One region of the Sphingobacterium sp. UBA7631 genome, then DNA from elsewhere that is predicted to be linked to it. Evidence: riboswitches for the same ligand, from Rfam matches in the RefSeq annotation. Region 1 holds a riboswitch; each other region holds the start of a gene.
The links. Region 1 has a riboswitch for S-adenosylmethionine ahead of B3P16_RS08990 (O-acetylhomoserine aminocarboxypropyltransferase/cysteine synthase family protein). Riboswitches for the same ligand answer to the same signal wherever they lie in the genome.

Region 1 (10,207 bases):
ACAAGTTTGAATTCCGCGCTGTTGGTTCTTCTGCAAACTCCGCTTTACCGATGACCGTGTTGAATGCGATCGTTGCAGCGCAATTGATCGAGTTCAAAACAGAAGTAGATAAACAAATCAAAAAAGGCACCAAAAAAGATCTTGCGATCTTAAATGTTGTCCGCAAATACATCAAAGATTCAAAAGCTATCCGCTTTGAAGGCAATGGATACAGCGAAGAATGGGAAAAAGAGGCCGAAGCACGTGGTCTTTCTAACATCAAATCGACACCTAAAGCATTAGATGTTTATGTAAAAGAAGAATCTTTAGCCCTGTTTGAATCACTAGGTATTTATACCAAACGTGAATCAGAAGCTCGCCACGAAATTTTGCTTGAAAACTTCTATAAAAAATTACAAATTGAGGCGCGTGTCATCGAAGAGATGGTTAACAACCAAATCGCCCCGGCATGTTTCATTTATCAAAATGAATTGATTGAAAACGTCAAAGGATTAAAAGACCTGGGTCTGGCACAAGCAGCATTCAGCTCTCAATTGAACTTTGTAGAACGTATTTCAACACACGTAAATACCATCTTGGAGCAAGCTGAAGCAATGCGTCAAGAACGTAAAAAAGCAAACCAAATTGATGATGTACGTGAGAGATCAATCGCTTACGATGAATTGGTTAAACCATATTTCGATGTGATCCGTTATCATGTCAACAAATTGGAGAAAATTGTTGATGACAAAAAATGGCCTCTTCCAAAATTGAGAGAGATCTTATTTTTAAGTTAAGATAACTTCCCAATAAAACAAAAAGAGCCGGCGATATTGCTGGCTCTTTTTGTTTTAGGGGAACGTTCGTCATCTCTTGCTCCTTACCTCCTCTCACAACAATAGCTCCTATTTTTTTAATCGATTATCTTCGTCATTATTCCCTCCCTTTTTATTGGCTGACTTAATATTCATATTACCAAAACGATAAGAAACAGACAATCGGATAACCCGACTATCATATGCATTTCGTATACGATAGTATCCATTTTCCTGATAACTCGACAATCTGCGCTGGCCTCTTGTATTCAAGACATCATTTATACCCAACTTGACATTCAATTTTTTGTCAAGAAATGTTTTACCTGCACCTAGATCAATGCCATAGTAAGACTGAAAACTAAATACGCCATATACTGCTGGCGAGAAATAATTGCCCGTCAGCTCCAGGTTTGTTGTTTCCCCAATTCGGATATCATGATTGGAACTTACCTGAAACGATAACTTTTCCAATTGGCGTTGCGCTCCGGAGTGCTCATCAAAACTAAACTTATTATAAAAAGCGCTGGCATTGTTAGAAATACTCCACCATTTAAAAAGCTTAACGGGTATATTGACATTCATGTTGTAATAATCAAAATAAGCCAAATTTCGATCGGTCTGTGCAATAGCTTTGGTCTCTGAATTACTTTCTATGACCTGAGTGATTGCATCGTTGGTCCTCTTATAGCCCAAACTCAGTAAATAGCGATCTTTAAAGGTATAATTTACTTCATACGAATTGGTATATTGTGGATTTAAATAAGGGTTGCCATACTGATACGTGTATTGATCCAAATAATACACAAAGGGATTCAATGCCCCATAATCAGGGCGGTCAATACGTCTGCTATAACTCGCACCAAGCTTGTGATTATCATTAATCTGTTGCTGTACAAATATTGATGGAAAAAAATCGGTATAGGTACGTTTTGTTTGTTGCCCAAGCGTCACTGAGTTTCCTAGGGAGTTCGTATTTTCAACACGCAGTCCAGTTTGTACCGAAAACTTTCCGAACGATTTATTTAAACTGAAATAAGCTGCTGCTATATTTTCATTGTACAAAAAATGATTACTTTGACCATTATTTTGCACAAACTCGCCTTGCTGATCCTGATCTTCGTACAACAAATTATTATCTGTTTTTACGCGGCTATATTTTAACCCCGCCTCGAGTTTCGTCGTTTTATTAAAAGGATGCACAAAATCGGTTTTAAAAACTAATATTTTTGCCTTAGAAAGCATATCATTCCGGAAAATATGCGGTGATTTAAATTCTTCCCAGTTTGCGTCCAAAAAATGGTTTCCAACAGTGCTATTGTCATTATTTTTCGAATATGAATAATCCCCATTAAACGTCAATTCAGTCCCTAAGGTATCAAATGTCTTTTTGTAATTCAGATTATAAGTGAGGTAATGGTATTTAAAATCTGACAAATTACTTCCTAATACTACCGAATCAAGCTTTCCTTTTTGAGAAGCGATCAGATTGCTTCCCTCCCGTGTTGAATGACCATTGCTTACATTACCATTAACCACAAATCCAATGACCTCCTGTTTCCCCAGGTTAAAATCTGCCGCAAATTTGAAATTATGACCTCGATAGCGGAATTTCGAATAAGAATCCGAATTGAAAAAAGTCGTCCCGCTTTTGGTATCTACAGCCCTATCGATATCTAAATCATTAAAGCCTAAGGCAGTTGCATAGTTATAGGAAGAAAATAAGTTCACCCAATTGTTACGATGGTTTATGAGAAAGCCACCATCAGCCTTTGTATATTTACCCTGCCCTAAATTGAGGTTTAAACTAACATTACTTCCAAATTGCGTATTCCTCTTCGTCTTAATATTAATAATTCCTGCATTCCCTGCCGCATCATATTTTGCAGGTGGATTGGTGAGTACTTCGATCGAGGCTATTGCATTTGAAGCTGTATTTTCCAATAAGCGCGACACTTCATCTGCAGAAAGATAAGTAGGCTTACCATCAATCATGATGATCACATTACTTTTTCCACGAAGGTTGATCTTTTTGTTGTCTAAAGTTACCCCCGGGACCTTTTGCAAGAGTTCCAATGCGTTATTTCCGGTTGCCAAAATACTGTTCTCGACATTGAGCACAACTTTATCAAGGTGACTTTCAATTAATGGCTTCTTGCCAATTACCTGCGCCTCATCCAGCACTTTACTTTCCAGCTGTAATCGAATCGTATCCAGCACCTTGAAATCACCCGCACGCAGCATTATTTCCCCAGAACGATAAGTACCATAACCCACCGTGGACACTTGTAAGCTGTACTTCCCCTCGGGTATCGCAAACAACACAATTTCTCCATTTTCGTTGGATAAGGTTCCTTTTAACAAGACATCATTGGGTTTACGAAACAGTGAAATATTTGCGGCAGCAATGGGCTGGTTGTCCTGCCCAACAACGACAGTACGTAATTTCCCCCCGTCAGACTGTGCTGAAACGGGTCCGGCATTAGAACACAGGAATAAAACAATAGAAAATAAGAGCAATTTAATTTTTTGTGGTTTCATAATGTAATTTCTTTGGGCTATCGATCGGATAGTCAACTTCATAATAATGACAACAAACCTCGTGTATTCATTACACGTTGACTAGCAGAAATAGACAGGTAGTGCGATTCACTCGGTAGACAACCAAATAATATCGGTAAACCCTATCCTTCGCTGATCGCTTTTACAGCGGATAGGATCATGCGAGCTAATTTTGAATCTTCTGAAACATATCGTAGAAAAAAAACATCGAATCAAAATAAAAATTCAAAAAACAAATAAAATTCAAAACAAATAAATTGTATACAAAAAATATTAAGCATAATATTTGTATTTTTGCATCGAAAATTAGTAAACTGATTCATGAGCACTGTATCATTGAAGAAAAGACTCTACCGTATTTATATCCTTATGATACGATTTATGCATGGCGAGCATGCTGGAGACGCATTACGTAATGTTGCCATCAGTATTTTGCCAAGTTTGGCGATCTATTTATTGGGAGCGCAAGCGAGCACGGCTATCGGAATCGGTGTCGGATCGTTGTTAACGACACTCACCGATCCTCCTGGCAACAGAAAAGATAAACTTTCTTCAGCTCTGGTATGTATTCCCACCTTCTTTATTGCATCATTGTTTACAGCTATTGTATTTCCCTATCATTGGCCCTTGGTTATCGTGCTAGCGTCAGCCGGTTTTATATGCACCTTATACGGCATTTTTGGAGCCCGCTATGCTGCAATTGGAAACATGACATTGATTCTCATGAGTTTTGTGATCGGAATGGCCCCACAACACCCCTTTGCGGTTAGCTTACAGATTACAACAGGGTCCATAATATATTACTTTTTTAGCCTTTTACAAGCCTATATACAACCTTATCGCTCTTTAAAACATGCCATGGCTAATGGCTTTCATGGATTGTCCCAATTTCTATTGATACGATCACAGTCTTACGATCCCGATATTCCTTTGAATATTACGTACAGTCGCGTAGGAAAAATTCATGGCCAGATCAGCGAACAGCAGGAACAAATCAGGTCTCTTCTGTTTCGAGAAAAAAAAATCATAAGCCAACAGTGGCATAAAAGCAATTATTGGCTCAGTCAGGTTTATGGATTAATTGACCTCCATGAGTTAATTATTGCGCTTGATCATGACTACGATGCAATTCGCAAAAATCTTGCAGACACGGGCAGCCTCCCCTTAATTCGTCACACAATCAAATTATTAGCGTTAGAAATCGATAGCTTTTCACAACCCAACAAGAGGTTCCGGTATGCACATCAATTATACCATAATAACTTTAAAATTAATGCCCTCTTACGGGATTTAAAAGAAATTCAAGAACAACAGGCCGATCCAGCAAAAGGTATATTATGTTCTATCATATGCAACATCGAAGCAATTATTGATGTACTCAACAGAATCCAGGTCGCTTTTTATCAAAATCAGGAAATTCAGGATAAGATTGACACCAGCGAGTACCAACAATTTATCAGTCGACCATTACGTAATCTCGCTGATCTAAAAAGTAAACTCCATCTGAATAATCCGCTTTTTCGATTTGCGGTTCGGATGGCTCTTCTTTTTGGAACAGGTGCATTGATCGGTATTTTATTTTTTGATTTTAAATATACCTATTGGATCTTACTGACGATCGCTATTGTTGCCAGGCCAGCATTTTCAATGACAAAAACCCGTAATATAGAACGTATTGTCGGTACATTCTCGGGTATTATAGTTGGTGTGTTCTGCTTAATTTCTATTCATTTTCTTCCAGCACTCCTAACCATAGCTGCATTGGGTCTTTTTGGATTCTTTTTGTTCAACCGATCTAATTATATGGTCAGTGTCATCTTCATTACCTTGGGAATTGTGATTGCGCTCAATCTGTTCGAAGGGAACATCAATCTCATTTTAGGCAGCCGAATACTTTTCACACTGATTGGAGCATTCTTGGCTATAGCGGGTTATTTCTTGATACCTGTGCGCCAGAGCACAGGCATGGTTCAGCTGGCAAAAGAGGTATCCCTTTACAACGCGCATTATTTCCAGATCATCAATAACCGTCTGTCGGACGAACGACAAAGTTCGTTTGATATACGACTGGCTCGTAAAAAGGCGCAGACCGCCATGGCCCTGTTTTCAGACGCCATCAATCAAATGAAAAAAGAACCCGAGCACAAATGGATGGATTGGTCACATATTCACCATTTTCAGGCACTCGCATATCAGGTCAATTCCCATTTGGTGGGCCTTTCGCTATCGTTAAGCAAAAAGACGAATCGCCACCTCGCCTATGATATCCATAGTAGAATCGATGCGCTTAAACCTCTTCTAACAGATTTAAATCAAACTGCAGAACGGATCAATTTAAAGAAATCATAATACCCGATTGACAGTTACTTTTGCGGTTTCATCGGAAGATATGTGATGCCAATCGGCATGTTATTCAAAATTCCTTTAACTAAAAAATAGCATTTCTTTTGCTTTAATAAAAAAAGAGTTTATATTTGTGTCGTCTTCGAAAGAAGATTTCTAATCAACACCTCCCTTCATCAGTAGGTCTTGATTTATAAAGAAGTGGCGAGAGACTGGCTCAATGACCCACTGGCAACCTTCAATTTGTTTGAAAAGGTGCCAATTCCTGTCCAAAACAATATCGTTTTGGAGCATATAAATGACATAAGACAATGATTATTAAATTACTGAAGTCCATTAAAAATTCAGGTTCAACACAAGTGAACCGCACGATAAGCGAAAGTGTAACCCATCGTACAATTGTATCGATGCGAATGCGTATGCATATGCACTTCCATGCTTGTTAAAAATAATTTCCGTTTTCTTGGATAAAGATTTAACAGACCCTTCAAGGAGGTGTGTATGCTTCTCTTTTTACTTTGCAATTTCTTTTTGAACCCTTAAAATCTGATATATTATGTCTTCAAACAAAAATTTAAAATTCGAAACTCTTCAGGTTCACGCTGGTCAAGTCGCTGACCCTACTACGGGATCTAGAGCAGTTCCTATATATCAAACAACATCTTTTGTATTTGAAAATGCCGAACACGGCGCAAACTTATTTGCATTAAAGCAGTTCGGTAATATTTATACACGGATTATGAACCCTACTACGGATGTTTTCGAACAACGTATTGCGGCACTGGAAGGTGGAGTTGCAGCTGTTGCTGTTGCATCCGGCCAGGCGGCACAGTTTATAGCTTTAAATAATATTTTGGAAAGTGGTGACAATTTTGTTGCGGGATCCAACTTATACGGCGGTACATTCAACCAGTTTAAAGTTTCTTTTAAGCGCCTAGGCATCGAAGCTCGTTTTGCAACAGACGCCGAAGCAGATAAAATTGAAGCGCTCATTGATGATAAAACAAAAGCAATCTATGTTGAAACAATCGGAAACCCAAGTTTCAATATTCCCGACTTTGAAAAAATTGCTGCCGTAGCAAAAAAATATGACTTACCATTAATCGTCGACAATACTTTTGGAGCCGGAGGTTATTTATTTAAACCTCTGGAGTATGGTGCAAATGTGGTTGTTGAATCGGCAACTAAATGGATCGGTGGACATGGCACAAGCATTGGCGGTGTCATCGTCGACGGCGGAAACTACAATTGGGGCAATGGAAAATACCCGCAATTTTCCGAACCATCTGAAGGCTATCATGGTTTAGTATTTTCCGAAGTTTTCGGTGAAAGCGGACCATTCGGAAATATTCAATTTGCCATTCGGGCGCGTGTGGAAGGGCTCCGGGATTTCGGACCAGCACTCTCCCCTTTCAATTCATTTTTATTATTACAAGGACTTGAAACCTTGTCTTTGCGGGTGCAACGCCATGTAGACAACACTTTAGAGGTCGCAAAATGGCTTGAGGCGCATCCACAGGTAGAAAAAGTAAACTATCCGGGATTAAAAAGCTCTCCGAGCTTCGCTAACGCACAAAAATACCTTAAAAATGGCTATGGCGCGGTACTTTCTTTCCAGCTTAAAGGTGACGCAGCGCAAAAGGCCAATAGCTTTATCGACAGCTTAGAATTGATCAGTCATTTAGCCAATGTTGGTGATACGAAGTCATTGATTATTCATCCAGCAGCTACAACCCATCAACAATTGAGTGATGAAGATCAAGCCAATGCCGGAGTCTTCAAAGGCTTATTACGTCTTTCTGTAGGAATAGAGCATATTGATGATATCAAAGCTGATTTACAACAAGCTTTTGATAAAATTAAATAATCAGATTTTTTCGGCTTAAAACTTAAACATGAAATGAGTAAGCATATATATCTGCACCCGGAGCCTTTTGTATTTGAAAATGGAAGAGAGCTTACTGATTTACAAATCAGTTATGAAACTTTTGGCAAACCCAACGCAGATCGCAGCAATGTGATCTGGGTTTGCCATGCATTAACGGCCAATGCAGATGTGCTGGATTGGTGGTCCGGTCTTTTTGGAACAGGTGAGTTGTTTGATGCAAACGATTATTATATTATTTGTGCCAATGTCATAGGATCAGCATATAATAGCAGTAATCCGCTATCTGTAAACCCAGCAACCGGACAACCCTATTACCTATCTTTCCCCGAATTCACAGTGAGGGATTTGGTCCACGCACATCAAGTCCTTGCGGACCACCTGGAAATCAAACAAATAGAGATCCTTATCGGGGGGTCATTAGGCGGTCAACAAGCATTGGAATGGGCCGTATCGCACAGTATAGCCATCAACCATCTCATCGTGGTTGGAACAAATGCCGTCCACTCACCATGGGGTATTGCATTCAATGAAAGTCAACGTCTGGCCATTACAACTGATCGAACCTTTTACGCCAATCACCCTGATGGTGGAGCTAAAGGATTGAAAGTTGCACGCGCTATGGCACTGTTGTCTTACCGCAACTATACAACGTATGCCAACACGCAAAAGGAAGATGATAACGAAAAACTCGATCATTATAAAGCATCCTCCTATCAGAACTATCAGGGTGAAAAATTGGTGAAACGCTATAATGCGTACAGCTATTATTTCCTGACCAAAGCAATGGACAGCCACAATTTAGGTCGGGGAAGACGATCTATTGAATCTGCTTTGGCGAGCATTGATTGTCCAACTTTAGTCCTGAGCGTTAATACAGATTTGTTGTTTCCGCCACAAGAGCAACAATTCATCGCGCAACATGTTCCCAATGCCCATTATCAAGAGATTGAATCGACCTATGGCCACGATGGCTTTTTGATCGAAACAAAAAAACTCACCAAAATCATTAGCAGCTTTCTGCGGGAACAAAAAGAATACATAAACGAATTAGTATAAGAGAGTAAATAATATATAAGAGAATTTAAGAAGAGATATGAGTAATAAATTAACAATAGGGATGTTTGGGTTTGGTGTCGTAGGCCAAGGTCTTTACGATATCATCAAAACCAAAGATCTTAATCTGGAGATCAAGAAATTTGTCATTAAAAACGGAGATAAAAAACGCTCGCTACCAGCAGATTTATTTTCTACCGATGCCGAAACAATTTTAGGTGATCCAGAAATTAATACTGTTGTCGAACTAATCGATGATGCCGAAGCAGCATACCAACTAACTGTTCGTGCCTTGAAATCGGGGAAAAATGTGGTATCTGCCAATAAAAAAATGATTGCCAGCCATTTGGAAGAGCTGGTTGATATCCAACATGAATACGGGACCAGTTTATTATATGAAGGTGCCGTTTGCGGAAGTATTCCCATTATACGGAATTTAGAAGAATACTATGACAATGAATTACTGCATTCTGTCAGCGGTATTTTTAATGGATCTTCCAACTACATTTTATCTAAAGTTTTCAACGAAAATCAGCAATATACAGATGCTTTAAAGAAAGCACAAGAACTTGGTTTTGCAGAAACAGATCCAACGCTGGATGTAGGTGGATTTGACCCCAAATTTAAGGTATGTATTGTTGCTTCGCATGCGTACGGTATCTATGTCAAACCAGAAGATGTGTTCAATATTGGTATTGATAAATTGGGACAGCAAGATATTCGTTTTGCGAAAGAAAAGAACCTCAAGATCAAATTGATACCGACGGCAAAAGAGATCGACGGCGACAAAGTTGTACTTTATGTATTACCACGCCTAGTAGGCAAAGACAGCATGCTCTATAATGTAGAAAATGAGAACAATGGAGTATTGGTGAAAGCGGCCTTTGCAGACGAACAATTTTTCTATGGTAAAGGAGCAGGTGGCCACCCAACAGGTTCTGCTGTGCTATCGGATATCGCGGCTCTTCGCTATGGATACCGCTATGAGTATAAAAAACATTTAGAATCCAGCACATTAAATTATAGCCAAGATTATTTAATTAAGGTTTATTTGAGATATACAGATGATACACTGATTGAAAAGTTAAATTTCAGTGAAATCACAGAACGATATTACGCACCAGATTTCAAATATGTCATCGGACATATTAATCTTCAACAAATCGCAGCCCATAAAGCTGATTTGGATCAAGAGGGCAATTTTATTACTGAAATCGCGTAGGCAATCAACAAACCAACCTACCTTGAAAATAGCCCCGAATGGGGCTATTTTTTTATCTTATATTTAGTCACCTTTCAACTTGAGATCTAAAATCCCACCTTCCACCAAACGTTCAAAAGGAAGTTGCCAACCTTTCCACAGGCGATTATTCAACCGAACTTGATCAACAATAGAACTATTGGGTTGCTCTTTCTTCACCTGAATGATAAATTTATTTTTTCTCAATTTCTTCGGCAATTGTATCGTTACCCGATCGAAAAGTGGCGCGCCTATCTGAAGTGCGGGCTTCTCGGTGGTGAGACTTCGGACATCGAATAGGCCGATACTCGACAAGACATACCATGC
Region 2 (10,207 bases), on a different contig from region 1:
CCCTCAGTTGCGATATCATGTGAGCCATCAACGTCCGTGACATCAGGTGTAGGATGGAGGTCTATATCTGCATCGGCATCAAATAGATGTACTCCATCACCCATCAGAAACATAAATAACCAATACACTACAGACATGCCAGTTAAGACTGTCATAATTCCATTGGACAATGGATTGAATAAGATATTGATTAGTTCTGTCATAGTGTTATTGTTTAAATTTTCTCTCTCTTGAAAGTATAATGAAAAGACCAGGAATTCCCATTGACTTCAAGGTCCTGCATGGTTACCAATTCCCAGCCTTGATTTCCAAGATCATTTAAGATTTCATCAATTTTTTCGGGATCCAACTTTGTTCCCCAAAAACCTTTAGGTTCAATTTTTAGCGTTTTATATTCAAATCTTTTCATCATTATTTAATTTTCTTTTTAGTTCTTCTAATTCGTTGTTGACGGCTTCAGACCCGCCGATGGTCTCGTTGATCTCATCAACTTTACTTTTGTTACCTAGTGCAATCTCGCCATAGGCCTTTGCTAGTGCCTCGTCTTCCTCGACCTTCTCTTTCATACGTTCTAACATGGAAATCGTACTATTGGAATCGATATTAGCGAGCTGACGATTGACCATTTTAGCTGCGTTGGATACCTTTACACGTGCCTTTAAAGTAGAGAGTTCACCTTCCCATTTCGATATATTGAATTTGAGAATGTCTACATTTTTGTGTAGCTCATCCGATGAACTTTGATGAATCACGGCTTGTTTCTCCAATTCACCAGCTTCGATTAATAACTGTTTTTTCAACAACAGCGCTTCCTTTGCAAGACCTTCTGCCTTTTCTGTCGTTAATTCTCCCTTTTGTGCTTTTTGGAGTAATAGAATAGCTTTGTTTTCGAATTCATTGGCTTCTTCTTTTTTCCTTTCACAATTGTTTTGGGTACGTATGGCTAACGCTTTAACTTTAGCATAGGCTTCTAACGATTGTTCCAGGTCCTCTTTCATCTCACGGATACCCTGTTCCGTCATTTTGATAGGGTCTTCCATTTTGTCCACGACTGCGTGGATCTCGGCTTGACCAATTCTGAAAATTCTCTTAAAAATATTCATTATTCTATAATTTTGAAAAACTTATTAACTGATTATAATATTCACTCATCAAAAGACTCAGCGAATTAATGGCTGCATCAAACTCATTCTGATCGAGATTATGTATTTGTAAGGTATACCGAAATATAACTTTGGTACCATCTTCTGTTAATGCAAACCCACCGTGTATAATATCTCTATTTTTTATCAATAGTGATTTGAACATATCCATGGTGTCATTGCTGATTGTAAAAAGATATTGCTCAAAAATCAGGATGGGTTGGGCAATGCCTACAATCAGGTTACGGATTCCGTCGTCTTCATTTTCGATGACAAAGATTCCTTCTTTTGTATCCTTATGGGTGATGGTGTAACCGATATTGGCGATATAATTTTCAATTTTTGAGAAGTACATAATCAAGTTTTTTATATATTGCACATATTCTTTGCATAAAGGTAATAAAAATGCAAAAATATTTTGCAATAAATATTCAATTTTTTTTAAAATGAGCAACGTAGGCAACAATATTAAGAAATTAAGAAAAGTGAAAGGAATGAGTCAACAGGCATTTGGGGATATTTTTAATCTTACTAGAGGTAATATTTCGTCTTACGAAGAAATGCGTGCAGAGCCAAAAATTGAGATTGTTCTAAAAATTGCAAATTATTTTGGCATTCCTGTGCAGCATCTTATTGAAAAAAATCTATCTGTCAATGAAATTCTTAATTTCAATGATTATTTTGATCCAAATGTTTCTCTTATTGGACGTAAAAGATTGTTACAAATCCCGCTGCTGGAACGAGATGGTATTTTTGAGGCGGGTAGTTATTTTTCGAAATTAGAAGAGCTTCCAATAATTGAATTTCCTTTGCAAAGTAGGAACCGCCTCATCGCAATCGAATACGCTGACGCTATTCCGGTGCCGAGTGATTTTTTGGCTGGCCCTCAATCCATTTTATTTTTTGAAGAGGTAGATGTTCAGAGCCTACATACGTTGGATAAAGCATTTGGTTTGTATTTTTCCGAAGAAGAGTTCTTTATTGGAAAATACAGTTTGCAGGAAAAGGAGATTAGTTTAGCCTTAAATGCCTGGAAGAAGATTGATCTCACTATGGGGGAGAAAGCATATTTCTGGAAATTGTATGGCAGGTTTGAGCGAATCTAATTGCGTGGAACTTTTTCCTATTGTTTATTCGGTTTTGCCGGTATCGGGCGTATTTCCATGTTGTTATCATATCCGTGGTTAATTATGTAATCGCAGTCCATTTACAAGGTATTAACAAGGGGTTTGCAGGGGTTTACCCTTGTAATACCCCTAATATGTACGGCCTTGGAGTTGATCTGATGTTGACTTGCCTACAAGAAAAGAAGACTCCTAACTCAGGCCTGCAGAATGTGAGTGTCCACAAAAAATTTCGTAGAGTCGGGCATTGTAATTAAATTAGTTCGATAATAAAGTAACGTTACAAAAAGGTAGGGTTGTGATTAAGATGATGGTGAACTTGTCGATCCGATAAAACTAGAGTGATTTATTTAGCTTTAGAGCAACACGCATAAACGAATAAATGACCAGACATAAAAAACTAAATTTAAATAAATGAAGAAAGTAGCCTTATCAGCATTAATTGCTGGATTTTTTGTTATTTCCTGCAATAATTCCGCGACTAAAAAAGTCGAAGTAAAAGATACAACTGCCGCTATTGACTTAAAAAAAGATACGGCCGAAACGTCGGTAGAAAATAGCGGTGGCGAAGTGCCAATACCGAAGTTTAGTTCTGCTGGGACACAAAAATTGGCGGAGGATTATACAAAATATATCAAAGAATTTATCGCTGTTGCTAAAAGCGGCGATGTTGTTAAACTCAAGGAGCTTGCAGCGAAGCGACAGGAATGGGCGGCCAAAGAAACTGAAGCTGTTGCTAAGTTTACGCCAGAAGATGCTAAATTATGGAAGGCGTATGCAGAGAACCTAGGAAGAGCGTTGACTGCAAGCCTGACAAAATAAGTTGGAAACAATCGACGAGGTAGGGGCTTGAAAACCTACCTCGTTGATCATACTAGAAAGGCAGATCGTCTTCATTTTCATCTGGAGGTGTTGGGATGTCATCTTTGGCACCGTTCGAATCAGATAAAATCATGAAATTATCTACTTTAATTTCTGTGACATATTGTTTTACCCCATCTGCGTTCTCATAGTTACGATAGGTGAGTTTGCCTTCAACCATGAGTTTGGTCCCACGTTGGCATTTCTTTTCAATGGTATTGTTTTGCTTACCCCAAACCACGAGTGTATGCCATTGAACTTCTTCAACCCATTCACCGGCTTTGTTCTTGAAAAGATCATTGGTGGCGAGACGTAATATGGAGTAATTGGTGCCAGTGGAAGTTGTTTTGATTAACGGGTCGTTTCCTAAATGCCCAACCAATTGTACTTTGTTGCGTAATGTGCTCATGTGTCTAATTTTTAAAAGTTTTTAATAATTCTTATTTTAGTTGATGGTCATTGGCTATGAACGCCGAATGATCTTAAGCAAAGGTGGGGCGGGGAAATAACTATAGTCGTCTATTTACCATTTGTATTCGACTATAGTCGGTTGTAACCGTTTGTTGTCGTTTAATCTTCCGTTATGAGTTCTGGAGAAAAAGTCTGCCTTGAATGTGGCAAAGTAATATATGGCCGTTCGGACAAGCGATTTTGTGATGATGCTTGCCGGAACGCCTATAACAATAAATTAAATAGCGACCAGACCAATCTGGTGCGCAATGTGAATAATATCCTACGAAAAAACCGCCGTATTTTATTAGATGCATTGAGTGGGGAGGGTATGGTGAAGATCCAACGTGAAAAGTTAAAGCGGTTGGGATTTGATTTTAAGTTTCATACACATACTTTTTCCAATAACAAGGGGCAGACCTATAACTTTATTTACGAAACAGGCTATCTGTTGTTGGAGAATGATTGGGTATTGATTGTTCAAAAGAAACCGCTGTGATATTGATCGCAACATTTCATATGTATTGGTTTAGTTTGCAGAACTGAGCTTGGCTTTTCTTATTGCGATATAATTAAAAATAGTAAACGTTAGAATCAATATGTAATAGCATACTGGGATGAGTAGAAAATAGGCGCTATTAAAGATATTGGTTAAAAAAGACGGTAGTGCAATTTTAAAAAAATCTGCAATAATGATATAGCCTATGAAACTTCCGAGAAAAAATAGTCCAACAGCGTGTATTATAATTATTTTTTTTAGGTGCTTACTGTATAAGGCGTCTTTGTTTTGTTTCGTATAACCCATAATTGCTGGGACCAATAGCCCTAATAATGGATTGACCAAAAAGGTGAGCGATGATAAGTATAGCGCTTTAATACTTCCTGTTTGATTGTTGTCGATACTGATTTGATTTACATTTGGCATAATGAGTTGTTCTAATGGTATTTCCAAAATTTGACTGATCTGTTTGAGACTAAATCCACTGATTTCTTCCGTGCCTTTTTCTATGCGTTGCACTGTTCTTAGCGATACCCCCGCTTGATCGGCGAGTTCCTGCTGCGTTAGTCCCTTACGTTTTCTTGCTAGTTTGATTAATTGATTAGCTGATTGACTTTCCATGGTTCAAATATGGGGAAATAGTCGGTGAATTTTAGTGAAATTGATGCGACAATAATATGCCAATATCGTGCTGAACAATATAACAGATTAATAATCAAAAGTTTTTGGAATTTGGTAAATATTTTGAATCTTTGCAATTCAATAGAGTAATTAATAAAAACGGAAGAATATGTTTGCAATATTAGAAAATCCCGCTTCGTCCACAGAGAAGATTCTCGGGAATATTCTTCGGAATACGGCCCTTTCCTAATCTTCTTCTTAATACGTTAAGTAACCTAGGTTGATATTGGCTAAAACGTGGCGCTCGAAATGGTAGTCCACTTTTCCAATATGCTTAGCTTATTCAGGAGTTTTAAAAATCCAGTTACTTTCAAAGTTATCGTGAAAGCTGGATATGAATGTTATGTTTTAGAAAATTTTATGAATTCAGTAAATAAATATGTCCTTCAGGCGCTGGATAACTATCCGATGTATTTGGAGGAGACCATGGAATCCTTATCCTATGCGCTATCCTATGATGAGTCCAATACAATGGCGCTGTGTTTGATGGGAAGAGTTTATGCCGAACAGCTATTGGACTATGAGCAGGCAAAAAGGTATTTCCAGGAAGCTTTGGTGCATAATGTGCAGGCACTGGAAGTATATCCTTATTTCATTCAGACATTGATTGATATGGGGGAGTATGAAGCTGCAAAAAAGACGATCAAATTTGCTTTGACACTTCCGGCCATGCCCTTGACAGGAATCTGGATCAAGAAAGCACTGCTATTTGAAAAAATGAGAAAATACAAAAAGGCATTGAAGGCGTTAAAAAAGGCTAAACTTGAAAATGTTGACCTCGATTTTTCGTCAAACCTGAAGGCGATTGAAGATCGGATTAAAGGAAAACAGGAAATTAAGAACGGGAACGAAAAGGAAAACAAGAAAGAACGGAAGAACAGCCGAAAATAATCTCACCTTATTCGGATAACAGTTTTTATTTTGAACGAAGCCCAATAAAGAAGCCCTAGCTGAAATTTCAGCTAGGGCTTTATCAATATAGTTTAAGAATTATTCTGCTCTTAAGATTTTCGCAGCCTCAACCATAGACTCTAAAGCCGCTTTGGTTTCTGGCCAAGCACGAGTTTTCAAACCACAGTCAGGATTAACCCAAAGTTGTTCTGCTGGAACTACTGCTTTTGCTTTGCGCAATAGATCTACCATCTCATCTTTGCTTGGAACACGTGGTGAGTGAATGTCATAAACACCTGGACCAATATCATTTGGATATTTGAAATCACCGGCGAAAGCATTCAATAATTTCATTTGAGAACGTGAAGTCTCAATCGTGATAACATCGGCATCCATTGCAGCGATATCTTCGATCACATTATTGAACTCAGAATAACACATGTGTGTGTGAATCTGTGTATCGTCTTCAACATTTGATGAAGAGACACGGAAAGCACGTACTGCCCAGTTCAAGTAATCTTTTTGATCAGCTTTACGTAACGGTAATCCTTCACGGATAGCTGGTTCATCGATTTGTATGATTTTGATACCTGCTTTTTCCAAGGCTTGTACTTCATCCAAGATCGCCAATGCAATTTGGTAAGTCGTTGTTGAGCGCGGTTGATCGTTACGTACGAAAGACCATTGTAAGATTGTTACAGGACCAGTCAACATACCTTTAACCGGACGATTTGTCAATGATTGTGCATATGAAGACCAACGGACAGTCATATCTTCAGGACGGTATACGTCACCATAGATAATCGGAGGTTTTACACAACGTGAACCGTAAGATTGTACCCAACCATTTTGTGTGAAAGCGTAACCAGCCAATTGTTCACCGAAGTATTCAACCATGTCATTACGTTCGAATTCGCCGTGTACTAATACGTCGATATCCAATTGCTCTTGAAGACGGATGGTGTTTTCTGTTTCTTCTGCGATTGCTTTATCGTATTCTGCCTGCGTAATAGCACCCTTTTTCAGATCTGCTCTCCATTTACGAACATCTTTCGTTTGTGGGAATGAACCGATAGTTGTGGTCGGGAACGCCGGTAAGTTGAATTTCGCTTGTTGCGCTGCTTTACGGTCTGCAAATGCTGAAGTGCGTTTTGCATCGTCATCAGTAATATTGCTTGTACGTGTTTTAACCTCTGGTTTGTGGATCAATGGAGAGGTACGGCGGCTTTCAGCAGCCGCTTTGTTCGCTTCGAAGCGTTTTGCTGTTTCAGCATCAACTTCTCCCTCCGCTAGTACGGCTAAGTCTTTTACTTCAGCTAATTTTTGTTTAGCAAATGCTAACCAGTTTTTTACTTCAGTTGGTAGCGATTGTTCATTGTGTTCATTGTCTAAGTCAAAAGGAACGTGCAACAGTGATGAAGAAGGAGCTACCCATACACGGTCTTTTCCTAATGCATCAACAGCCTGTTTGATTTTAACCAATGATTTTTCGTAATCATTTTTCCAGATGTTACGGCCTTCAACAATACCTAAAGATAATGTTAATGAAGCAGGAACTTTAGCCAATACCGTATCCAATTGATTTTCACCGCGTACCAGATCCAAATGTAAAGCATGGATAGGTAGGTTAACTGCGATATCTTCGTTGTCTTTTAAAGATTCGAAGTAAGTCGTTGCGATTAATTTGATATTTTTTGCTGCTGCAGCTAATTTTTCGAAAGTAGGTTGATATAAAGCTTTTACTTTAGCATCTAAATCCAATGCTAAGAAAGGCTCGTCAATCTGAACATATTGTGCACCAGCATCAGCTAGTTTAGCTAGTATTTGCTCATATACTGGAATAAGTTTATCCAATAAATCGATACGGTCGAAGCCAGCTTCTTTTTCTTTACCGATCAAAAGGTATGTAATAGGACCTAATAGAACTGGTTTAGTATCGATGCCCAATGATTTTGCTTCGTTGTATTCATTTAAGAATTTTTCGGAAGTCAATTTGAATTCTTGATCTTTTGTGAATTCTGGTACCATGTAGTGGTAGTTCGTATCCAACCACTTGGTCATTTCCATTGCAGTCACGTCGATTCCTTCTTGTTGGAAACCGCGCGCCATGGCAAAATATAGATCTAAACTGTAATTGTTGTCTACTTTATTCAATAAAGAATGGTAGCGAGCAGGAATTGCACCAACAGTGAGGGTTAAATCCAATACTTGATCGTAAAAAGAGAAATCATTGGAAGGGATCAAATCTATTCCAGCATCTTTTTGTGTTTTCCAATTGCCTTCACGAATTTTTTTTGCTGTGTCCAATAATTCCTCAACAGAAGATTTTTTAGCCCAATAGGCCTCATTGGCTTTTTTCAATTCGCGGAACGCGCCCACACGAGGGTAACCTAAATTGTTAGTCAATAACATAATGAATGTTTTTAATATTTCTTTTTCAACTATATTTCTTGCTAGAGAGAGAAGGACACACTAGAATTTGGTGACTTCGGCTTATCATTCCCATATCAAGTAGGGTAGAATTTAGCACCTTGTCAAGGGACAGGTTGCTAAGGCTTCATCGGGTCTATTCCCTCTGCCTTTCTCTATAAGCGACGCTAAGTTAGAACATTTCTTTTTGAAATGCAAATTTTTTATAAAAGTGCGTCAATTTTTTATATTCTACTAAGGATGAAATTGTTTTGTTCTTTTATTTTCATCCACGAATTCGAGTAAGTCACGCTTGAATACGTGTGTAGCATAAAAAGGGGAATGACTATATTTTTCATTCCCCTTTTTTTAGCTGACCAAAAGTTTGTAACCTTTTCCGTGCACATTGACAATTTCAACTTTGCTATCTTCTTTTAGATATTTACGAAGTTTACTGAGAAATACATCCATACTTCTACCCGTAAAATAGTTATCATCATGCCATATTTTTAACAACGCTTCTTCCCGGGTCAGCACATCATTTTTCTTTAAGCAAAGCAAGCGGAGTAGTTCAGCTTCTTTCGTGGAGAGTTTTTGCATCTGTCCTTTGTAAGAAATCTGCTGACTTGTATAATCAAAGAAATAATCGCCAATTTCAAATTTATCCGCAACCACTTCTTCTTCTTTGTCTCGAACACTGCGTTTCAGCAAAGCATTGATGCGGAGCAATAATTCTTCCACTCGAAAAGGCTTGGTGATATAATCATCTCCTCCTAGCTCAAAGGCTTCGGTCTTATCTTCCATCATCCCCTTTGCTGTGGCAAAGATAATAGGAACAGTATTGTTTGTTTTTCTGATTTCACGTCCAACTGTAAATCCGTCCTTTTTTGGCATCATGACATCAAAAATACAAAGGTCGTAGTTATTTTTTTTGAATTGAGAAATCGCTTCATCTCCATCCGTGCATAATGTGACGTCAAATTTTCCCTTTAATTCGAGATAGTCTTTTAAAAGATCCCCCAAATTAGGATCATCTTCTGCTAATAATATCTTTTGCATAATGAATATATTAATTTTCACCAATGTCCCTTGATGCTGATAAATCAGCCTTCCTCAACCTTTGAAATTTTTTAAAGAGGAAATATACAAAAAAGGAACGTTTTATTTTTTAATAGGCAAAATTACTTCAAAGGTCGTGCCTTTATCTTTTTCACTTTTAACTGTAATTTTTCCGTTCAGCCTTCTCAGAATGTCCTGTACATAACTTAAGCCAAGGCCAAATCCTTTGACATTATGAACATTCCCAGTTGGAATACGGTAAAACTGGTCGAAAATCTTTTGCAGGTGATCCCGGCTCATCCCAATACCATTGTCGGCTATGGTGACAACAATGGTGTCGCCAACATTTTTTGAATTGATGTTGACATGTAAATCTCCTTTGCTGTACTTGATGGCATTATCCAAAAGATTGTAAAATACATTGGAAAAATGTAACTCATCACCAACGACAACATCCTTGGTCGCTGCAAGATCTATACTGAATTTCCCGCCAATATTTTGCATCCGTAGCTGCATACTGTCCGTTACTGCCGAAACAAGATCATTGATGCATACTTCTACCTGGTCGAGTTTTAGCGTTTCTTTTTCTAGTCTTGCCAAATCGAGCACACGTTCAATATGATTTCCGAGTCTAACATTTTCGTCGTAGATGATATTAGCCAATTTCTGAACGCGCTTGTGGTCGGCATTGATGTCTGGATCTTTAAGTGACTCACTGGCAATCATAATTGTTGCAACAGGTGTTTTAAACTCATGCGTCATGTTGTTGATGAAATCCGTCTTCATTTCCGAAACTTTCTTTTGTCTGAAGATGATAATCAGTGTATAAGCAAAACACCCCACCAACAAGAAAAGCAGTGCCAGCATGGGCAGCAACAGATAGCCCATATTATCGGCAATTATCGCCTTTTTATTGGGGAAATAGATGGTTAATTTTCCTGGCGCAGCACCGATATCACCTTTAAAAAGTGCCGTTGAGTATTTGGTTGTATTTGTTGGGTTATTTAAAGCGGCTTCGTTTAAAATATTATTTAGTAATATATTGTTTGTGCTCCATATTTCAATATTGAAAGGAGCTTTAATGTCGCGTT
Region 3 (10,207 bases), on a different contig from region 1:
AGCAACAAACTCAAAAATCATGATAAAACCTAAACAGTATAAACGGACTTTGTTGGCCCTGCTACTCAGCGTTGCCAGTGGATTTTCTGCCCTACAGGCCAAAGTACAGCTGCCGGCTTTTATTGGCGACAATATGGTACTACAGCAGAAAGAAAAGGTCAAGATCTGGGGAACTAGTACCGCAGTTGGCAAGGAGCTTAGCGTAAATACCAGCTGGAACAACAAGAGCTATCAGGTTGAGGTCGATCAGCAAGGAGGCTGGCAAGTCTATCTGGAGACGCCAAAATACGGTGGACCCTACCAAATTACAATCAACGATGGTGATCAATTGATCCTAAAGAATATTTTGATCGGTGAAGTCTGGTTTTGTTCAGGACAGTCAAATATGGAAATGCCCCTAGCGGGCTGGGGTAAGATCAATAACTTTGAGCAGGAAATCAAAGCAGCCAACTTTCCCAATATTCGTATTTTGCAGATTCCAAAAGCTACGGCCAATCAACCTACCACAGCAGTGAAGGTGGAGTCCGGTGGATGGAATGCGGTGACACCAGAACGTATTCCGGAGTTTTCGGCTACGGCCTATTTTTTTGCACGGGAAATCTACGAGAAAACAGGCATTCCCATTGGGCTGATCCACTCTTCCTGGGGCGGAACAATCATTGAAGCCTGGATGAGCCGGGAGGCACTTTCACCTTTTTCAACCTATACGGCGGCCATTGAGAAAATTCAACGTCCGGATGCACAGGAAATCTATGCGGAAGATCTGGCCGAATGGAATCGCGTCGCCGAACAGCAGGATCAGGTGAAGACAGCAACGCAGGGCGAGTGGTTTGCACCACAATTGGATAAAAGCAGCTGGTCTACGATTACAATTCCGAGTTTTTTTGACAGTAATCTATTTCCGGGAATGGATGGTGTCGTTTATTTTGGCAAAGACGTTGAACTACCGGCACATTGGCAAGGTAAACCTCTTAAGTTGATTTTGGGATCAATTGATGACAACGACATCACCTATGTGAATGGTACAAAGGTGGGCGAGACTGTCGGCTACGATCAGATCCGGAAATATACTGTTCCTGCAACAGCCAACAATGGCAGCCTATTGCATATTGCTGTTCGCGTATTTGACGGAGCCGGCGATGGCGGAATATATGGCGGTACAGAGCAGCCGCGACTGGAAGGACCAAATGGCGAAAAGCTATCTCTCGTGGGAGACTGGAAATGCAAAGTGGGTTATGATCTGGCGAAGCTGCCCACAAAACCTAACGCCATGGAAGGCCCTAATAGGCCTACTGTGCTCTACAACGCCATGGTGAAGCCTTTTGTGGATTTTAAGATAAAAGGCGCCATTTGGTACCAGGGAGAAAGTAACGCGGATTCAAAAGACGCTCCCTATCAGCATCTGCTGCCCGCACTGATTCAGGACTGGCGCAAGCAATGGAACAATGAAAAGATGCCTTTTTATTTTGTTCAACTGGCCAACTTTAAGGCGAAAAGTTTAACACCGCAGCCTTCTTCATGGGCGAGATTACGGGAAGCGCAGCGCCAAACACTCAAATTGCCTTATACAGGTATGGCTGTTATAACGGATATCGGCGATGCTCAGGATATTCACCCCAAAAATAAGCAGGATGTCGGTAGAAGGCTTGGCTGGATCGCAACAGCGCAGCTGTATGGCAAAAAAATCCCTTATTCGGGCCCGGTTCTCGCGCATTGGACGACAAAAGCTGCAGAAATGCAACTTAGCTTTAATCCCATGGGCAAAAAGCTTGTGCTGAAAGGAGCGGATAAACGCAATGCTAGCTTTACTATTGCTGGTGCCGATCAGGTCTTTTATCCTGCAGAAGTCAAACAGGTCGGAAATAAGTTGATCGTATCTGCCAAAGAAGTACCGTCACCCGTCGCGGTGCGTTACGGATGGGCCGATAACCCGGATTTGGTACTCTATAACGATGCTGGATTACCCGCTTCTCCGTTCCGTACCGATAGCTGGGATAAATAACCGATGTAAACCATCCCCTTATGAACCATAATTGGAGAGCCTATCCTATACGTAAGAAGTAATTAGAAAATATCGCGTCTAAACGAATTATGATTATGCAATTTTTTGCATGATAAGGGATCTCTTTGCCCCTAAAATATTAATCAAGAACTATTTTATACATAACTACAGTAAACAATGAACACAAAAAAGACAAGACAGTGGCCCGAAAAACGGGTGTCATTTGTTCCAGAAGTCAGTATTATGGCACTTTGTCTTTCGATTGCGGTACCAACTGCGGGGTCTGCAAAATCGTTATGGACAACAGCTGGCCGATTACCGGAGAACACACCGCATGCGGCATATAATAAATTAGGCATGTTTCAGCATGCTGTGAAAGGAAAGGTAAAGGATAGCGATGGAAAACCGATTGAAGGCGTTACAGTAAAGGTTAAAAATTCGGCTGTAGAAACAAAAACAAACGGGTTGGGCGACTATGAATTCAAGTCCGTCGATGTCGGAGCCGTCCTGCTGTTTTCATCCGTGGGTTTTGAAACAAGGGAGGTCGTTTTCAATGGCAACGGCCAACAATTGGATGTTGTGCTAAATAACTCATCTTCAAGTTTAGAGGAAGTCGTTGTCGTTGGTTATGGTACGCAAAAGAAAGTAAACCTAACAGGTGCCGTGGCTACAGTGAGCGGCAAAGATATGATCAAACGGCCCGTTGTCAATACAGCTTCCATGCTGCAGGGCGCAATACCGGGCGTACAAATCAACCAGGGCTCGGGAGAACCAGGCAATGAAGGTGTATCCATCCGCATTCGTGGTAAGGGAACTTTTAGTGGTGCCGGATCGGATCCTTTGGTGTTGATCGACGGTGTACAAGGCAAATTTTCGGATGTCAATCCCAATGATATCGAAAATGTCAGTGTACTTAAGGATGCGGCATCTGCAGCGATTTATGGATCCCGCGCGGCAAATGGTGTTATTTTGATCACCACAAAACAGGGGAAATCAGGGAAAACAACCGTTCAGTATGACGGTAATGTGGGTATCTATAAGCCTACGAAAATGTTTGATCTGATCACTAATTCGGCGCAGTATATGGAATTATACAATGAAGCGCGTAAGAATTCCAATCTCAACGATGGCCTATATCCCGCCGATGTGATCGCTGCCTATCGCAATAGCAACGATCCTGTAAAATATCCAAATACGGACTGGTTGGGGCTTATTTTCCAAACTAAACCGACCTACACGCATAATCTTGGTATCCAAGGGGGAAACGAGAAGACAACCTTTAATGTTGGTTTGGGCTACGTCAATCAGGATGGAATGATCAAAGGTTTTAACTACGACCGTTATTCCGCCCGGCTCAATCTGACGACCAAAATCTCGGACGGGATTAAATTCGGAACAAATATCTTGCTCAAAACAGGACATACTGAATCTATTCCGGGTGGATCCAAAGACTTGTTCCTGTCGGCCATGTCGCAGGCGCCAACCTATGGCCCATTTTTGCCGGATGGTAGCGGGCGATATACGTACAAAGCTTACGACTGGGAGTACAACAATAAAAATCCTATGGCCGTATTGGATCGGAAATTCACCTACAATACCGATGATTATGCGGCTAATTTGCAGGCCTGGATGGAAGTACAACTGTTTAAAGGTCTTTCCTGGTACACCAAAGGTGCCTATAACTTCAATATGGATAAGTACAAGGATTATAAATCGACCTTGGATGAATATTACTACCACACGGGTACGCTGGGAACAACATTGGATCTTGGCAAGGGCCTTACAGATCAGGATCAGCAAACGATATACACCAATTTATTTACTTACCTGAACTACGATCGTGCGTTTGGGGCCCACCACCTCAAAGCGCAGGCCGGATATAGTATTGAAAAAAGTAAGTATACCTACCTCCAGGGCTTCAGACAGAATTTTGTCGATGATACCTTAACGGAATTAAATGCCGGTGGATCGGATATTCAACGGGCAAACGGAACAGCCAACCAATGGGCATTGATTTCTTATTTCGGCCGATTGAACTATGATTACCAAGGAAAATACCTCTTAGAAGCCAATATGCGTTACGATGGTAGTTCCAAGTTTTACGGTAAAAACCGTTGGGCAGCATTCCCTTCTTTCTCAGCCGGCTGGCGTGTATCTGAGGAATCGTTTGTCAAGGAATTTGCTTCGGGTTGGCTGGATAATTTGAAGATCCGTGGATCCTGGGGCCAACTTGGAAATCAGAATACCGGTAACTATCCGTATCAACCCGTATTGGGACTTACCGGAAATTACTCTTTTGACAATAGTACGCTAAATTCCGGTGTTGCTCAACAGGGATTAAACAACCCGATTATCAAATGGGAAACAACAACGATGACCGATGTGGGGTTGGACTTAAGTCTGTTTAAAAATTTAGATATCACCTTTGACTGGTACAAAAAGAGAACGACTGATATCCTTAGGCAGTCACAGATTACTGCAATCGTTGGTTTAGGAGCACCTTACGTCAATGATGGAATTGTCGAGAATAAAGGTCTTGAATTGGGAATTACTTATCGTAATCAGATTACTACGGGAGCATTGGAAGGGTTACGCTATCAGCTAGGTGCAAACCTCGATCGTTTCAAAAACAAGCTGGTGAAATTTGGCGAACCGGAAATCGGGGGCTATACAATCAAGAAAAACGGCTACGCGATGGACAGTTTTTATACCTACGAAGTCATGGGTATATTCCAATCGGAACAAGAAGTCGCTAGTTCGCCTAAGCAGTTTAATGACAATACATTGCCAGGAGATCTCAAGTACCGGGATGTCAATGGGGATGGAAAAATAGATGCGAACGACAGAACAATTATTACGGGTGTAGATCCAAAGTTGAACTATAGTTTTAATCTAAGTGCAAGTTTTAAGGGCTTTGACTTTTCGGCCCTATTACAAGGGGTATATGGTGTCAAATCTTATGTTTCGGGCTGGGGTGTAACTCCTTTTGTACAGGGTAGCCCACCGACAAAAGATTGGTTAGACCGTTGGACACCTGAAAATCCTTCGACTACGATGCCCCGTATTTATTGGGGTTGGAGCGCTCCGGAGAAATTCAGTCGAGCTTCCAGCTATTTTATACAGGATGCTTCCTACTTCAGGTTGAAAAACCTTGTATTAGGATACACTTTACCTGATGGGCTATTGAAAAAATATAAAATTGACCGCCTACGGGTTTATTTTTCGGGTGATAACCTTGTGACTGCAACCAAATTTAAGGGCCTGGATCCTGAGCGCTATGGAAATGGTGACCTCGTGCAATATCCGCAAAACAAGATTTATTCATTTGGTGTACAAGTTAATTTTTAAGTGCTATGAAAAAGAAATTTATAACAGCGTTGCTATTATCCGGACTATTTTTGGGTTCCTGTAACAGTGCCTTGGACCTCAATCCTTTGGATCAGATTGCTTCGGACAACTATTTTAGCAAAAAATCGGATTTTGATAATGCCTTGGCCGGTGTTTACGCTTCGTTGCAGAGTGAGACGTTCTCTTATGGGATGCCTTTTCGGGACTGTCTGACCGACAATGGCTATAATCAGTTCAATTCAGGTAGCGTCAACGAAATCGTTGGCGGCAATTTAAATCCAACAACAGGTGGCTACGAAACCGGTATCTATAATGATGCATACGTAGCGATAGGCAGAGCAAATCGTTTGATCGAGAAATTACAAAGCTATGCAGGGGCAGACATAAACGATGCAGAGAAAAAGAAAATGGAAGCTGAAGCCCGCTTTATCCGTGCTTTCGTTTATTTCCAATTGTACAGTATCTATGGTGAGGTGCCGCTTGTGCTGACTCCCCTCAATCTGGAGAATCAGCGTCAGCCAAAGGAAAGTGCAGAGAATATACTAAAACAGATTCGAGCTGATCTGGATTTTGGGATCGCCAACTTAGCGCCTAAACCTTATTTCAATAATGGGGGGCATGCGGCCGCCAGTTCAGCAAAAGCCTTGAAAGCACGGGTTTTATTGTTTGCGGCTTATGGTGACAAAGGAGTGCCCGATTTAGCAATTTTGAAAGAGGTAAAAGACTTATGTACCGATATCATGAAAGAGTATACCCTGAGTACGGCTTTTGAAAATGTCTTTCGCGATGCGACACAAAAGAATAATACCGAGATTATCTTTTCGGTCAATTTTCTGGCACCGAATAATACTACCCCTTGGGACATGTACCTAGGCGATTGGATTGCTGCTTCGCCTTTACAAAACCTGGTGGATACCTATGAATGCAAAGATGGTTTGCCTTTTGGTGAATCACCGTTGACCGACCGAACCAACCCGTTCAAAGATAGGGATCCGCGCCTGAGCAAAACAATTTTTGTGGACCATCCTGATTTTGGCGGCGGTAAGATCCATACACCGTCCAATCCGCGGCCTACAGGTTATGGGGTGTTGAAATTTTTGGATCCGGCCAACCTACCTTTTGGTTTTTCAACATTGAGCCAACAGGATGCGGTTATACTGCGGTTTGGCGAGGTGTTATTGATGTATGCCGAAGCACAAAATGAAATAGCCGGGCCAGATCAATCGGTTTATGATGCCATGAATACTTTGCGGAGTCGGGTTCAGATGCCTGGGTTCCCTGCCGGTTATACCAAGGAAAAAATGCGCGACCGTATCCGCCACGAAAGAAGAGTCGAACTTGCTTTTGAAGGACTACGGCATTACGACCTGATTCGTTGGCATATTGCGGGTGAAGTACTCAATGCTGTCAAAGACAGTAAAGTGCCCTATCATTTCGAAGATAAATTCTATCGCTGGCCATTACCACAAACAGAAATTGAGAAAAGCGCAGGGATACTGATTCAGAATCCAAACTATAAATAACAAGACTTTTTGCCTTCTTCTGATCGGCAATTTCCTAAACCAATCACAGCAGCGCGCACGAAATCTTTTCGATGCGCGCTATTTTTGGCGGTGATAACGATTACTGTAAAGGGATCAACACATTCTGTTCCAAGCGTACAGGGACATGCTTCACCGAGGTAAAACCGTCTTCCTTAGAAACGATGTTGGAAAGATCGAGTCCTCTTTTGGAGAACGTACTGATCAAAGCTGTTCTAAAGGTAGCTTTTGATGATCCCCAGCCTTGTCCTAAGATGGTGTCATTGTTAAGCTGTATGAGTTCATCCGTTGAATAATAACTGAATTTTTCCAGTAAGTGTTGGTAAAGATTTGTTGTAGTAGCCATACAATTTAAAAATTTAAAGGATTAAACCATAAACTGTATCCAGATCTTTGTGGGAAAATAATCGTTCTGCAACGTTTATTTTGGTCGAAACCCGTATTAATTTACCACCGCGGTGCCTGCACTCGGTTGGTATTGCATCATGCAATTCTGAATACTCTATAAATATAGTAGAGTATTTTTTATTATAAAAAATATTTTTGTTTTTAAGGGTAAATGAGCGTTAAAATCAGTACAAGGGAGGTCAAAGTGGGGGCAGGTTGTTGTTTTTGATTTGGTTATGAAGCGGATAGCTGGACGGTCAATTTATCATGCTACTGTAATCTCATTTAAAATACTTTAATAAATAAAGATAAGACGATACTTTTGCGCCATGAATAGAATTGCGGAAATTAATGAATACATTGCTGCCGAACGCGAGGTATTATTGCAACACCCTTTGTATCGTAAGATCAAAACGATCAAGAATCTACGTTCTTTTACAGAAGGGCATGTTTACGCTGTATGGGATTTTATGTCTTTACTAAAAGCTTTACAGATTAAATTGACCTGTACGACTTTACCCTGGTTTGCGAGCGAGCATCCATCAACACGCTATCTGATCAACGAAATTGTATTGGCAGAGGAGTCGGACGAATACATTGATGGCCGCCGTTTGAGCCATTTTGAAATGTATCTGGACGCCATGGATGCCATGGGTGCCGATCTTCATCTGGTCAATAAATTTATCGGTCATGCCAAAAAATCGAGCGACATATTCGATGTCATCGCGACGACAACATTGGATAAGCGGATCAAAGACTTTTTGAATTTTACATTTGAAGTGATTGCTGAAGGTGAGGTGCATAAAATTGCTGCCGCCTTTACGTTCGGGCGTGAAGATCTTATTCCGGGAATGTTTACCTCTATCTTGGAAGAAATTAAAACAAATTTCCCTACAGCCAATTTGGATAGCTTTATTTATTATTTCCAGCGTCATATTGATCTGGACGGCGACGAGCATGGACCTTTGGCCATGCAGATGATCACAGATCTTGCGAAGGACGATGACGTTAAATGGGCAGAAATGAAGGAGATCAGTAAAATCGCGCTACAAAAAAGAATACAATTGTGGAATGCAATAGAAGATTCTTTATACGGATAATCTGGTTTTATACCATCCCCGAAAGGCCTCTCAAATGTTGATTTGAGAGGCCTTTTTTATAGGCTGTAAAAAGAGTAGCGCAAACCCTATTTGGCAGATATTGGTCTTTTTGCTTGAATTGATGAAAAAATGTCTTTTTTCCATAACATATTGGCGTTTGTGAAGAAATCCAAGTTGTAATAAGTGTCTAAGTTTGCAACGCAAAAAAATAATAGAGCACACGTGAACTTTTTTCCTCCCCATTGGGCAAAAGGAATACTAACTATGGGATTGTTAGTATTCACTATTTCGGACACCTTCGCCCTCGATTCTTTGCGTATGTCCCTGAAAGACATGATCGACAAAGCACTCCAGAACAGTAAATACGTCGAGCAGTCCTATTTGCAGCTCAAAGAAAGTGAGGTGGCAGTCCAGCAGCAACGCATGGAACTGCTGCCCAAAATCTCCGCCAGAGCTTCTGCCAGTTATGCGAGTAATATGCCTGTTTATGATCAAGGCCTTTTAAATAAACCCTCCCAGCATGATATCATTCACTACTTGTACGATAGCGGTTTGGATTTTTATCTGAATCTCTACAATGGGCATCGCGATCTGATGAAAATTGAGTCCAAAAAATTGGAAAATGAGCTGGCCCGGATCGATTGGAAGAATGCGGCGGCGCAGACGAAATTGGAGGTTTGCAATCTTTTTTTGGATTTGGAACTGTCGTATAGTAATAAATCTCTAATCGAGCAGGATATTGCTGATCAACGGGTACAACTCCAGGAGATTGAACATCTGTATACGGCGGGTGTTGTCTTGCACAGTGACGTTTTGCGTATTTCGTTAGAACTTTCGAAACGGGAACTGTTGCTCGTTCAGATCGGTCATGATATTCAGGCTGCAAATCAGAAACTACAGCTTATTGGAGGCATTACAGCGGAGATTATCCCCTTGAGCGAGCCTTTTAAAGTGGAAAGCCCCAGTTATGAAACGCTTGTTGCCGAAGCGCGAAGCCATGCTTTTTCCCTCCAAAAATCCGAACAGGAAGTTGTTTTGAAGAAATTATCAGTCAAACAGGCCCGATCAAATTATCTTCCTGAATTGGGGTTGACCAGCACATTTACTTTTGCCAATCCCCAGGTTTTCCTTTATCCCTATAACCCCAGCTGGTATAATCTGAGTATTACAGGGCTTAAATTAAACATACCAATATCAGCTATTTATCTCAATAGGAATGTGGTGCGCGGAGCACAAATAGCCTTAGACCGGCAACAGGTGAAACACCATCATGAGGAGGAAATTCTGGAAAATCAGTTGTTACAGGCGCTCTTGGATTATCAATTGGCGATCAAACAGCAGGACGTCTGCCAAAACAATAAGGCACTGGCACTGGAAAATGCACGGATTATAAAGAACAGGTATTTTAAATCATCGGCGCTGATTACAGATCTTCTAGATGCGGATATGCAATACTTAAAAACACTTTTTGATCTTGAAACCGCACATATTGCGCTACAGAAACATTATTATTTTATCGAATTTTTAAAGGGTACTATCTAATGAAACCTAAATCACGCAGATCAGTTGTGGAAGCACAACTCACTCGAATCACCAACTGGTTGGCTGCAATTGTCTTGTTGGCATTATTGTTATGGGGCGCTAACACCTTATGGATGCGCGCGCGGTATACCTACACCAATGATGCGCAAGTAACACAGTACATCAATCCCATTGTTTCCCGCGTAGGAGGTTATGTGGTTTCTGTGCATTATCACGATCACCAATTGGTTAAACGAGGTGATACCCTATTGCTTATTGATAATAAGGAATATAAATATGAGGCGGAT

Region 2: another riboswitch for S-adenosylmethionine. It lies ahead of metE (5-methyltetrahydropteroyltriglutamate--homocysteine S-methyltransferase); the one in region 1 lies ahead of B3P16_RS08990 (O-acetylhomoserine aminocarboxypropyltransferase/cysteine synthase family protein).
Region 3: another riboswitch for S-adenosylmethionine. It lies ahead of B3P16_RS07845 (hypothetical protein); the one in region 1 lies ahead of B3P16_RS08990 (O-acetylhomoserine aminocarboxypropyltransferase/cysteine synthase family protein).

What each region holds. Positions count from the first base shown of each region.
Region 1 covers NZ_DLIX01000005.1:128,247-138,453, forward strand. The annotation lists gene B3P16_RS08975 (glutamine synthetase III) at 1-776, shown strand, start outside; gene B3P16_RS08980 (TonB-dependent receptor domain-containing protein) at 885-3,335, opposite strand; gene B3P16_RS08985 (FUSC family protein) at 3,678-5,705, shown strand; SAM riboswitch class I at 5,888-6,000, shown strand; gene B3P16_RS08990 (O-acetylhomoserine aminocarboxypropyltransferase/cysteine synthase family protein) at 6,256-7,566, shown strand; gene B3P16_RS08995 (homoserine O-acetyltransferase family protein) at 7,600-8,643, shown strand; gene B3P16_RS09000 (homoserine dehydrogenase) at 8,681-9,862, shown strand; gene B3P16_RS09005 (GH92 family glycosyl hydrolase) at 9,926-10,207, opposite strand, start outside.
Region 2 covers NZ_DLIX01000003.1:203,858-214,064, forward strand. The annotation lists gene B3P16_RS04070 (OB-fold-containig protein) at 1-203, opposite strand, end outside; gene B3P16_RS04075 (DUF4177 domain-containing protein) at 215-412, opposite strand; gene B3P16_RS04080 (PspA/IM30 family protein) at 396-1,103, opposite strand; gene B3P16_RS04085 (YbjN domain-containing protein) at 1,108-1,497, opposite strand; gene B3P16_RS04090 (helix-turn-helix domain-containing protein) at 1,589-2,248, shown strand; gene B3P16_RS04095 (hypothetical protein) at 2,681-3,088, shown strand; gene B3P16_RS04100 (single-stranded DNA-binding protein) at 3,141-3,536, opposite strand; gene B3P16_RS04105 (hypothetical protein) at 3,711-4,076, shown strand; gene B3P16_RS04110 (helix-turn-helix domain-containing protein) at 4,107-4,697, opposite strand; gene B3P16_RS04115 (hypothetical protein) at 5,118-5,648, shown strand; gene metE (5-methyltetrahydropteroyltriglutamate--homocysteine S-methyltransferase) at 5,748-8,060, opposite strand; SAM riboswitch class I at 8,139-8,242, opposite strand; gene B3P16_RS04125 (response regulator transcription factor) at 8,427-9,116, opposite strand; gene B3P16_RS04130 (sensor histidine kinase) at 9,219-10,207, opposite strand, start outside.
Region 3 covers NZ_DLIX01000004.1:721,036-731,242, reverse strand. The annotation lists gene B3P16_RS07860 (sialate O-acetylesterase) at 20-2,002, shown strand; gene B3P16_RS07855 (SusC/RagA family TonB-linked outer membrane protein) at 2,180-5,350, shown strand; gene B3P16_RS07850 (RagB/SusD family nutrient uptake outer membrane protein) at 5,356-6,873, shown strand; gene B3P16_RS07845 (hypothetical protein) at 6,974-7,237, opposite strand; SAM-I-IV-variant riboswitch at 7,304-7,397, opposite strand; gene B3P16_RS07840 (DUF3050 domain-containing protein) at 7,608-8,378, shown strand; gene B3P16_RS07835 (TolC family protein) at 8,643-9,920, shown strand; gene B3P16_RS07830 (HlyD family secretion protein) at 9,920-10,207, shown strand, end outside.